3 regions of the Clostridioides sp. LIBA-6822 genome follow, and region 1 is predicted to be linked to each of the others. Evidence: riboswitches for the same ligand, from Rfam matches in the RefSeq annotation. Region 1 holds a riboswitch; each other region holds the start of a gene.

What was found. A riboswitch is a leader RNA that binds a small molecule or an ion and turns the genes downstream of it on or off. The one in region 1 is predicted to bind cyclic di-GMP.
Region 2: another riboswitch for cyclic di-GMP. It lies ahead of ACTG48_RS15930 (M60 family metallopeptidase); the one in region 1 lies ahead of ACTG48_RS07535 (cold-shock protein).
Region 3: another riboswitch for cyclic di-GMP. It lies ahead of ACTG48_RS19700 (type II secretion system protein); the one in region 1 lies ahead of ACTG48_RS07535 (cold-shock protein).

Annotation. Positions count from the first base shown of each region.
Region 1 is NZ_CP196995.1:1,564,163-1,568,464, forward strand. It holds gene ACTG48_RS07515 (hypothetical protein) at 1-80, opposite strand, end outside; gene ACTG48_RS07520 (hypothetical protein) at 368-847, shown strand; gene ACTG48_RS07525 (hypothetical protein) at 962-1,276, shown strand; gene ACTG48_RS07530 (hypothetical protein) at 1,440-1,757, opposite strand; gene ACTG48_RS07535 (cold-shock protein) at 2,303-2,503, opposite strand; cyclic di-GMP riboswitch class I at 2,961-3,057, opposite strand; gene ACTG48_RS07540 (BlaI/MecI/CopY family transcriptional regulator) at 3,265-3,642, shown strand; partial or broken gene ACTG48_RS07545 (BlaI/MecI/CopY family transcriptional regulator) at 3,749-4,131, shown strand.
Region 2 is NZ_CP196995.1:3,332,651-3,336,952, reverse strand. It holds gene ACTG48_RS15935 (cell wall-binding protein Cwp9) at 1-1,165, shown strand, start outside; cyclic di-GMP riboswitch class I at 1,386-1,471, shown strand; gene ACTG48_RS15930 (M60 family metallopeptidase) at 1,593-4,302, shown strand, end outside.
Region 3 is NZ_CP196995.1:4,147,933-4,152,234, reverse strand. It holds gene ACTG48_RS19705 (ribose-phosphate diphosphokinase) at 1-458, shown strand, start outside; cyclic di-GMP riboswitch class II at 1,300-1,385, shown strand; gene ACTG48_RS19700 (type II secretion system protein) at 1,546-2,055, shown strand; gene ACTG48_RS19695 (GspE/PulE family protein) at 2,202-3,878, shown strand; gene ACTG48_RS19690 (type II secretion system F family protein) at 3,890-4,302, shown strand, end outside.

The DNA of each region.
Region 1 (4,302 bases):
TGGTATTTTTTTATATTTTTCTTATTTCCTTTAAAACGTTTTTTTAATTTTCTATTTTGATTCCAACTTATCAAGTTCATAAAATCCTCCATAAATTCATATACAATATACTTTAATTTATAGCATATTTAAGAACTTATATCAGCAATTTGTCGAACGATTTTTAGATGAAAATAGAGCAAGACTACATGAGAAAAATTCACATATATTTATTCTGATGATGTGTGGTCAACGATGGATAGAGCTAGAGCGTTTGTAAAAGCTAGACATAGATTTAATACTTATATTATAGTAAAAATCTTAATAAATAAGTTATAATATAGATATAAGTTGTATGTAGAAAGATTCTAACAAAGGAGATGATACTATGAAATATAAAATACGATATATTTTAGTAGGAATATGCTTAATGTTGTGTATATATCTTACAACATTTATAAAGCCTACAATAAATTTTTCAGCTAAAATAAATGGTATCACTACTGAGGATTATAAGAGAATAAAAAAAGAAGAACAGGGTTTACCAATAAATGTAGATATTAAGCGTTTAAAACATGTTGATATTCAAGTTAAAGTTAAATCACCAAACATATTAATAAAAGATATAAAATTTAATTCAGATGGTTTTTACGATTTTCTGAGGGATAATGAAAAAGTTAGGATGTTGGGAGATAGTATTGTAACATATAATAAAAAACATACTGAAACCCTTGAAGTATACTTAGAAAGCGCTAATGATAAAGAATTAAAAGATATAATTGGAAATTTCAAATATGTAATATCATGGAAAAATATATGGAATTATCAAAGCGAAGAAATATTCTATCTAAAAGACTATTTGAAATAGACTAGAAGGTAGCAATTAACTCTAGTTACTACCATACTTGTGTCTAAAAAATATTGGTATATGTTAACTTATATAATAAGTTGGAGATATATTATTAATGTGAGGAGATTAATTATGAAGAGGATAAAGTTAGTATTAACAACAGCATTATCTATTATTGCAATGTTTCTAATATTACATTCAACGCCTGCACTAGCACTAAAGACTCATGTATTTTTTAATGGATATTTCAAAGAAGCTATTACTACAGGAATAGTTGATGATGAGTTTCATAACAAAATAGACAAAGAAAAGTTGTCAAAAGAAAATGCAAAATGTTATACATTAACTAAACCTCCAATTGAGAAAGCTACAGAATCATACTTGAGAAATTATAAGGTCACTAAGAAAAGTCCTTTATATTTTGCTGAATATTATGGAGATTGTTAAACGTTATAATAATTTTTTATAGTATTTTCTCATAACTATTTAATTATATTGGTTGACAAAAACAGTATGAAATCATACAACATTAGATAAATCAAAAGAAGATGATAGGGTAATCCTATTACCTTCTTTTGATTATCAATTCTATTAGTATTTTATAAATAGTTTATACAGTTATATACCTCTTTCTAATTAAATAATATAAGGTTGTTGTTATAATAGCTGCTAATATCATTGCTATTATTGTAATGTCTAATCTTCTTGTAAATAAGCCTATTGCTATGTATTCAAGGCTCATTGCATAGCGATAAAGAACTTCCAGTTTAATGGTTCTTTTTCTATCTATATCTCCATATATTGATTCTAATTTATTAAAATATTTTTCACTATAAAAACCAATCTTAACTTTAATTAAAGATATTATTGTAGTTGCTATTATAATTCCTATTCCAAGAAACATAAGATAGATATTCTGAGTTTTCATAGTAGAGACCTCCTTTATAATATGATTTTATATATAATCGCCAACTTATAATTAGATTAATTTTCTTAATCAAAGTATATCAGTAACACAAGTATAAAGAGTATCTAAAATATTACAAATATTAACAGGTTATCTAAAAGTATAGTAAAAGTTGTAATAATAAAGCGAACGAAAATTATCATACTAAAACATAAGACGTGTTATAATTGTATTAGATATATACATTAACATACACTAAGCACTCTTTTTATTATGAGTGCTTATTTTTTTGAAATACATTAATGTATAAAAACTATCAGGGACATGACTTATCATATCTTAAAAACGATTTAAAGGGGTCTTTTTCATAGACCAAAATATATGATATAATAAAAAAATAGAAGTGTATTGGTAGTACACTTCTATTTCTGTAACTAAGCATTCTCATGTCGAGGAGTGTTTTTTTCATTTATCCAAACAACATTATTTACTTCATCAATAATTATCTCATATATACTAGCAATAAAAAAAGACTCTAAAAGAGTCTTTCCCGAAAAATCTATATATTATAATATAGTTATATTTTCTGCCTGATGACCTCTAGCACCTTTAACTATATCAAAGCTTACTTTTTGACCTTCTTCTAGTGATTTAAATCCTGAAGTTTGTATAGCTGAGAAATGAGCAAATACATCCTCTCCACCTTCTACTGTTATAAAACCAAATCCTTTTTCATTGTTAAACCATTTTACTATTCCATTATTCATTAAAAATACTCCTATTAACCTGTATCAAGATATACTTGATTTAATTGTGTATTACCACAAATACTATTGTATCATAGATTAATAGAAATGTCTACTTAATTATATTTTTTAGTTAACATTTTTGGTTATTCTTAATATTAAAAATATATTTGAGCGTTTTATATTGCTATAGATTAATAGAAATGTAGATAAAACTAAAAAGGGTTCTCTAGAAAACAAAATCTATTTAATTATACTTACTCACCAATATCATAACTTGATGAAAACAATACTCTACTACATTTTATCCGTACTCTAGTATAAAATCATTTAACTGTGTATTTAAAAAATTACAATAATCATATGAACTATCAATATAAGCAGTCAACATATGTGTACACTTATACATTTTATGTCTAAACATATGAATTATTATCCCCCTAAAAAACTTTCATAAAAACAAAAAGAACAATATTTTTTTGGCAACTGGCTGACATAATTTATAAGAATTTTATAAATTTTAGTTCCTATAGGCTTTATGCCACTAAATTCCTCTAGTTTTGCCAATTTAGTTTTATTCTACAATTTAATAATACAATGCAATTAGTTATTATTCAACATATGTGTTTGAAAATTGAATAAGTTTATAGATATGAATAATATTTTTTATATATAAAAACAAACTAAATAAGTAGAATATATGGCAAATTTTACCTGTAGTTTTTGTGTTAAAAAGCTCCTATCATTAGTTTAAGTTAGACTGAATGAGGGAGCGACACAAGATGGAAGAAGAAATGTTAATAGAAAAATTATTAAGAGCAGAACTAATATTAATGGAGTATTTATGGAAAAAAGATTCTATAATATCTAAAAAAGAAATTGTAAAATATATAAAACAGAGGTATGGATGGCATAAAAGTACAATAAAAACACTATTAAAAAGATTGGTTGATAAAGGTTATTTGGCTAGAGATATTATAAAATTTCAATCTCATTATAAAATAACAATAGATAACGAAGAATATTACGCTTTTAAGAAAAAGGTACTAAAATCTAGTAAAAGTAGAAAAATAATGCGTTTTCTTACTACCACACATAAATCTATAAGCAAAGATAAGTTAGATTCACTAGAAGAGTATTACAGTAACTTAAAAGAATGATATGGTGAAAATTGGGTGGTATTATTTACCTTAATTATCTTGTTTGGAAAACTTTATTAAGATAGAATTTTATTTATATATGAATCGACAAGAGGGTATATATAACGTGAAAATTAGTAAATTACCAGAAGCGGAATTAAAAGTTATGAGATATATTTGGGAATCATATAGAATATTGACATCAAGAGAAATTGTTGAAGCCATGGAACAAAAATATAAATGGAAAGACACGACTACATTTACAGTATTAAAAAGATTGCAAAGAAGAGAGTTTTTAGAAACAGGGAAAATAGATAAACGTACTCACTATAATGTACTAGTAAAAGAAAAACAATATCAGAGATTTGAAACAAGAGAATTCATAAAAAATATACATAAAAATTCAATTAGAAGTTTGATTTCAGCATTACATAAAAATGATGAGAAAGTAGATGAAAAAAATTAAATGAGTTAGAAGAATATTTTAAGAGTTTGGAAAAAGATGATTAATAAAAAATATAGTATTATTTAATAAAAAAATGGAGTAGCAATTTTTTGCCACCTATTTGCCGCCCAACTTATTATATAAAATTAACTATAAATAAAAATATAAGATAAAATAAAAACATTGATTTAATGTCTGATATTTTAATGGTTTCAAAATAAATATAAATAAAGACA
Region 2 (4,302 bases), 1.8 Mb from region 1:
TTTAATGACAAAACAAAATCAAATCCCAAATACTACTATGGAAAGATTAAACAAAGCAAATACTATATATATAATAGGTTCAGAATCGACAATAAGTAAAAATGTTGAAAATCAGTTACTATCTAAAAAGAAGGTTGTACAAAGAATATTTGGTGAGAATAGATTTGATACAAGCATAAAAATAGCTGAAAAAATCAAAGAAATCAAACCAATAGATAAAGTAATTATAGCTAATGGAATTACAGGAGAAGCAGATGCAATAAGTGCATCACCAGTAGCAGCAAGAGATGGAGTACCTATAATACTTACAGATGGAAACAGTGTAGGATTTGATACAACAGGTCTAAAAAGTTATGCACTTGGTTCTAGTGAGATAATAAGTGATGAACTGGTTAAGAGTACAAATTCTGTTAGATTGGGTGGGACAGATAGATTTGATACCAATAAGAGAGTTATACAAGAATTCTATAAAAACAGTAAAGAATTTTATTTAAGTAAAGGTATGCAACTAACTGATGCATTGGCAGCTTCTACAATAGCAAAAAATGCTCCTGTAGTTTTAGTTGAAAATGGTAGCAACAAGAGTATTTTAAGTGGTGCAGATAAATTGACTGTACTAGGAGGAATAAATCAAAATGTCATCAAGCAATGTATAAATCAAACTTCACCAAACCAACAAGGATTGTACTATAATCCAAATGATAAAGTATTTAAGGATAGGATAAAGGGAAAAATATATGCTCTTACAAAACAATACAGAAAAGAGAATGGAGTAAGAGAGTTATCTGTAGCAAGTAGATTAGAAGGTCTAGCAAATGACTGGTCTAATTTAATGGCAAATAAAAAGACTTTATCTCACACTATAAATGGTAAAAATTCGTATTCTACTTTTTTGAAGTATCTAGATTGGAGTGAGATTAAGCCTGGATACATTTCTGTTCAAGGGGAAAACATAATTAAGTATAAAATCCCAGATAAGCCTGTATATACGAATAGAGATGCAGATGATATAGGAAACTTTATTTTTAATGAGTGGAAGACAAATCCTGAGGAAGGTACAAATATGTTACATAAGGGATATGAAATAATGGGATTTGGATTAACTATGACAGGTGATAAGACTATATATGCAACACATGAGTTTTATGGAAGATATAAAGAATAGGTGTTTATAGAGATTTAAATACTTTGATAATAATATATAGATAAGCGCTGGAAATATGTAATAAGATAATAATTAGAAAATAACATATAAGTAATGTATTTATAATGATAAAGAATATTTATATTAACATAATAATATAAATATTCTTTTTTTGTATTTTAACATAAAAAAATTGTATTAAAAAGTTTAAATATAGTATAAAATGGGTATAAAAGCATTGAAAATTAAATGGCAAAATTAGGGAAATCTAATGACGCAAAACTATAGGGATTAAAGCTTATAAAGCCATATCAGCCAGTTGCTAAAAAGAGCAAGTTCTTTTTATTTATAATAAAGATTCTCTTTGAGTGTCTTTTTTTATTGTCTGAAACTATAGCATTTAAATTCATGGAAAATTAAAGATTTATTGAGGGAGGATTGTTATTTCATGAAAAAGGCAATATCTTGTGTACTAGCAGTGTCCATGTGTAGTGCACCATTGAATGTTTTTGCAGAGCCTATATTAGAGGGGAAACTAAGGGCAGTTGAAAAATCAGTTACAGAAAAGCTAAAGGGGAATCTAGAAGTGGATTTAAATTTTTCACTTCCAATCAAAAATAATGAATCAGAAAGTATAACTGATATACAGCTACAATTAAAAGATGGTAGTAATAATAGTGGGATAATAAAACTTGGAGGTAAAAATTCAGGAAGTATAAATATAGGAACAGATACTATAGAATATACTATCAAAAAATTATCTGCAAATAGAAGTGAAATAAAAGAAAAAGATGAAAATATATCATATTACAATATTATGTTCAGCAATTTACCTGTTGGAAAATACAAGGTAGAAGTCTCTGGAAGTGGATTTAAGAATAAAGAAGTTAAAGATATTGATATATCAAGTTATTCTCAAAGGGTTTTATTAAGTAATAGAGCAAGTGTAGATAATAAAAATAAACCTTTGAACTATGAACTATTTTTAATGGGTGATGTAAATGGAGACGGAAAAGTAGATAAAAATGATTATAATGAAGTTTTAGAAAACATAGATTCAAATAAAAAAGAATATGATTTAAATAGAGATGGGAAGGTAGATATTGCTGACTTAGACTATGTACATAAAAATCTAGGGCAAAATGAAAATGCAAATAGTCTAGAAAGTATAGTACCGACCAATCCTATAGTAGATACAAGTAAAGTAACATTAGAAGAAAATAGTGATACAAATATTCAGGGTACTGTAGAAGATTTGTTTAGTGGAGAAAACAATGGAGTTACAATATCTCCAGCAAATAAAGATGATAAAATATCAGAAGAAAAACCGGCAGTGATGGATATAGCTTTATCAGAAGCTCTTGATATGGAAGTCATAAATATTAAAGCTCCTGAAGGGAGTGCTCCAGCAAAAGGAATAGTTGAGATTACAGATAAAGATGGTAATGTTCAAGAGATTCCTTATGAAAATAAAGAGTATGTAAAAACTTTAAAAGAGGAACAGCAAGAAGAAGTAAATAATAAAGAAGAAAATACAGAGCAATCTGATAATAACTCAGATAATACTCAAGAAGAAAAAAATGATAAAGAAGAATCAAATTCTAATACAAATGAACAAGAAAACAATGATAAAGAAAGTTCATCAACTGATAAATCTGATTTAGACAAAGATACACCAAAAGAAGATAATAATATTAGTAAAGATGATAACTCTACGACATCTACATATAGTAGGTCAGCTTTAGAAACATATGCAGATGTTCAAAATAGCGATATAGTGATAAATCTTGGCAAACAAGTAGCAGTGAAAAAGATAACTATAAAAATAACAGCTACAACTGCTAATGATAGAAATCTTGCAGAAATATCTAAAGTTGAGTTTTTAAATAATGTTTATAAAGAAATACCAAAGCCAGAAATGAATATACCAAAAATTAATAAAATAGCAACTAGTACTGCTGTTGGAAATGAAAAGGTATCTTTTTATTGGAACAATGAAGTAAATGTATCTGCATATGAACTTATATTAGATACGATTGATAGTAAAGGTAAAGTATTATCAACTAAAAAATTACAAACTAGCAAAAATACTATAGAAGTTAGAGATATAGAAGCATATGGATTATATAGAGTTAGCATACAATCTTTAAATGGAGATTGGTCTAGTGGATACAAAGATGCAACATCAGAGAATTTAGATGGAGTACCAGAAAATGTAGACTCAAACTATAAGCCAATACAATTTAGTCCAGATAGTATATTAGAATTTCAAGTTGTTCCAGATACAAAACCAGAGCCACCAGAAGGCATAAGCATTAAAGGAAGATTTAAAGCTCTTGATGTAAGTTGGAAAAATCATAAACAAGCTAAAGATTTTGATTTATATTACAGAGAAAAAGGTTCTAATGGCTCTTGGATAAAATACAATGATAAGCTTATTCGTGGAACAAGTTCAAAAATAGAAGGGCTTAAGGATAATACAACATATGAAGTTAGAATGACAGCTACTAACCACTTGGGAACTAGTGGAATGTCTAAGATATATCTAGGCACAACTGAAAGTGTAGATGCACCAACAACGCCTAACTACAGATTGATTAATACTCCTAAATCTGATGCTGGATTTGGAATACCAACTAATCATATAGTTGATGTCACTTATCCAGCTAAATATGATGCAAGTGAATATAGTGATAAAAATCCATTTGATAAATTTAATATAGTAGATGGAGACTTTACAACACATTGGACTTTCTCAGAATACAATGCTGCTGAGGGAACAAATAGAGGGCCAGTCATAACCTTTGATAAAGCATATACTATGGATACTTTTATGGCTACACCTAGATTTGATGTTTCTGATAAGACAATAAACGACTTTGAGATACGCTATTGGGATGAAAATGGTCAATTACATAATTTAGGCGATGTACCTTTTGAAACAAAGACAGACCCTGTAAATAATAATAAATACGTAATGGTTAGATTAAAAGAACCAATAAACGCGACTAAGATACAAGTTAGTGTCTGCTCATCTTATTCATATAAATCTAATATATCAGAGCTTAAATTCTATGAGTATGACAGTATAGAAAAAGAGGTAAGAGACTTATTTACAGACGATTTACAAGTTGAATTAAAAGAAGGTATAACTCAAG
Region 3 (4,302 bases), 1.8 Mb from region 1:
AAGATTTAGTAGTAGTATCTCCTGACTTAGGAAGTGTTACTAGATCAAGAAAATTTGCTAATTCTTTAAATGGAGAAGTGCCAATAGCTATAATAGATAAGAGAAGACCAAAAGCTAACGTATGTGAAGTTATGAACTTAATAGGTGATGTTAAAGGTAAAAATGTTATACTATTAGATGATATGATAGATACAGCTGGAACAATAGTTAATGCGGCAAATGCACTTAAAGAGTTTGGTGCAAAAGATGTTTATGCTTGTTGTACTCATGGTGTATTATCAGGACCAGCTATTGAGAGAATTTCTAATTCAGAGATAAGTGAGTTAATAGTTCTTGATACTATACAACTTCCTGAAGAAAAAAGAATAGATAAGATAAAGATAAAAACTGTAGCTCCTTTATTTGGAGATGCTATAAGAATGATATTCTCTAACGAATCAGTAAGTAAATTATTCTAATTTATTAGATTTATAAGAGTTGTTTAAAAGGATGTAAAACTTTTGAACAGCTCTTTTTTGATATTTTAATTTATATAGCTGTTTTTTATTTATTATAAGAGTGTATGTGATTTTAGAAAAATATTATGGTTTAAAATTTATGTATAGATACGTAAAAGAAATCTGGAAAAGCACATAAAAATATGAATATTATGAATATAAAAAATATTTGGAAAAAGTATTGAAAAATTTCAGATTATGTAGTATTATGTAAATATAAACAAAGAAAGAGGTGTTTCCAATGGGAAGGTCAGAAGATGAACCCCTAATACTTAAATGATTCAGTCACAATCTAGAAGGAATATAAAAGTCTATTGAAAGTTTATTTATAAGAATTGAAAATAGTATCTATTCTATATCTTTGATGTTTGTGAGAGGGTTCTGGATTATATAAAGTTACTGTAAAGAAAGTAATTTTGCACAATGAGCATATCTGTAAATGAAGAGTTTCATTTATATAGTGATTGTGGCTGAATCATAATTAAAAGAGATAGAATGTTTATAATAGATGATTTTAATAAAATACTATATTGTAATAGCTTCTAGCTTTCAAATAAATATTAGCAAAGGATGGAAATGACAATGATAAAACTAAATGATAATTTATAAATATCTCCTTACGATATATGATAATTGTAGGGAGATGTTTCTTTTTTTGTATAGTATAATTATTTGTATGAACTGTGTTTTAATATGTAAAAAATTGGTATATATAAATAATATAAACTTAGTTGATAAAATTTGGTAACTATTATATAATATAAGTGGATATGTATATATAATTATGCATTACCCTGAATTTAATAAAAATAGAAACGTTGATATATGTTCTGTGATTTGGGCGCCTTAGAACATATGGAGTTAGTGGTGCAACCGGCTATGGAATTGTATTTATTTATGGATACTTTTATTTTCATAGCATTTTTTGTTTTAAAATGGTTATATGCTAGAAATAAATCTGGTTAGTACGTGTAAATAATTTTACTTAGATTTTTAACCAGATATATTATAAGGAAGTATTAATTAAAAAATTTGAGGGGGAATAAAAATGAAGTTAAGAAAGAATAAAAAAGGTTTCACTTTAGTGGAATTATTGGTAGTAATTGCAATTATAGGTATATTAGCAGTAGTAGCAGTTCCAGCTTTATTTAGTAATATAAATAAGGCTAAGGTAGCAAGTGTTGAGTCTGATTATAGTTCAGTTAAAAGTGCAGCATTATCTTATTATTCAGATAAGAACACAATGCCACCTAGTGGTGAATTAGATGCATTAGAGACTTACATGGATACTCTTCCAGACAAAGCAGACATAGGAGGAGGATATAAATTACTTTTAGTTAATAATAAATTAGCATTAAAGATAGGTGATGGTACTGCTGCTGATGGAGTTACATTAACAAAAGCACAAATAGAGAAATTATTAAGTGATATAGGACCAAAGAAGATATACACAGAGAATACACTAAAAACTGAGTTACAAAAAAATTCAACATTAAAAGATGGGACTCTATATATAGTACTTATAGATAATGCTGAAATGGATTCAACAAATAATTAAAGTAATATTTTTACAAGAAATATTATAAATTCAATGAAAAATATGATAAAAAAGACAGGAAGAAAATCTTCCTGTCTTTTATACTATTTTCTTTAATATCCAATCACAAATGATGATATAATTGAGATAGTAAAGGAGTGAAATCTGTGGCTAAAAAAGTTAGAATAGGAGACAAACTGGTTGAAAAAGGATACATAACAGAAGACCAGCTTAAATGGGCATTATCAGAACAAAAAAACAGTGGAAAAAGACTAGGAGAATTTCTAGTACAAGAAGGTCTTATAGATAGTAACTTATTAATAAGTGTATTAAAAGAACTTTTGGATATAGAAAGTGTATTTTTAGAAGGAACAGAAATAGACACATTAGCTACAAAGATGGTTCCAGAAAATATATGTAAAAGATATGCTGTATTTCCATTCAAAATCGATGGAGACAAGATATGTCTAGCCATGTCAGACCCACAAGATAGAGAAGCAGTTCAAGATGTAAGACGTATGTCAGGTAAAGATGTAGAGATATTTATATCGAGTGCAGAAGATATAAACAAAGCAATAGGTCATGCTTATGCACATTCAGAAATAAATAAAGCTATGACTGAGTACAACAAAAACAGAACTGGTGGAGTAAGAGAAACAGTAATACTTGAAGAAGATGTAAATGCAGCTCCAATAGTAAGATTAGTAAACAACATACTAGAAAATGCTGTTAGAATGGAAGCAAGTGATATACATATAGAACAAAGTGAAAATTACATGCGTGTTAGATTTAGGATAGATGGAATGCTAAGGGAATATATGAGAATGAACTCAGCGCCATACAAAGCAGTAGTAAGTCGTATCAAAATAATGTCAGATATAAATATATCTGAAAAGAGAATCCCACAAGATGGCAGAATCTATTTAAAAGTGGATAACAAACCTATAGATTTTAGGGTTTCTACAATGCCAACTAATAGGGATGAAAAGATAGCCATGAGGGTTCTTGATAAAAGTAATTTTATGGTTAGTAAAGAAGTACTAGGAATAGATGAACATGGCTCTAAGATATATGACGAGTTGATAAACACTCCTTATGGACTTATATTGGTGGTTGGACCTACTGGAAGTGGAAAGACAACTACACTATATTCAATGTTAAATCAATTAAATACAGAAAATAGGAACCTCCTAACAATAGAAGACCCTATAGAGTATGAATTACCTGGTGTAAATCAATCTCAAATAAATGAAAAAGCAGGTCTTACCTTTGCCAGTGGACTTAGAGCTTTTATGCGTCAAGACCCAGATATAATAATGGTTGGGGAGATAAGAGATACTGAAACTGCAGAAATAGCAATTAGAGCTTCTCTTACAGGACATTTAGTTTTAAGTACACTACATGCAAATACAGCAGTTGGAGCAATTTCACGTCTTTTAGATATGGATGTAGAAAGTTTCTTGATAACATCATCCGTTTTAGGGGTAATATCTCAAAGACTTACAAGAAAAATATGTGAGCATTGTAGGGTTTCATATGAAGCAGACATTGGAGAAAAAAAGGCTCTTGGTATTGATGTAAATGAATCAGTAACTATTTATAAAGGAGAAGGCTGTGAAAGATGCAATAATACAGGATATAAGGGGCGTCTAGGTATATTTGAAATGCTTGAAATTACACCAGAAATAAAAGAGTTAATAGATTCATCTGCCAATCAAAGAGAAATTTTAAAGGTAGCTAGAAAACAAGGTATGATTAGTCTAAAAGAGGATATAGTTAAAAAGGTTTTAAATGGAAAGACAACAGTAGAAGAAATGATTAGAATAATTTTGATGACTGATTAAAGGATGATATTATGAAAAGTTTTAAGTATACAGTAATAAAAGAGGATGGAAAAAAACAAACTGATGTAATTGAAGCCAATGATTTTAATGAAGCTAGAAGTCTACTTAGAAAAAGAAATCTTAGAGTTCTCGAAATTAAAGAGAGCAAAAGTAAAAACATAAGCGTCTTTAATAGAAAGAGAAAAAAAGACTTAGGAGCTGACCAGATAAGCCACTTCTGTAGACAGTTTGCTATTATAGTATCTTCTGGTATAAATAGTATCTCAGGTCTAGAAACATTAGCTAGAAGGTCAACTAATGTTACCTTGAGAGAAGAGATTAATCGTATAGTAGCAGAAATAAAAATAGGTTCTACTATTGCAGATTCAATGCTTTCATCAAAATCAAAGTTTCCAAAATTACTTGGGGCTATGATAGCTACAGG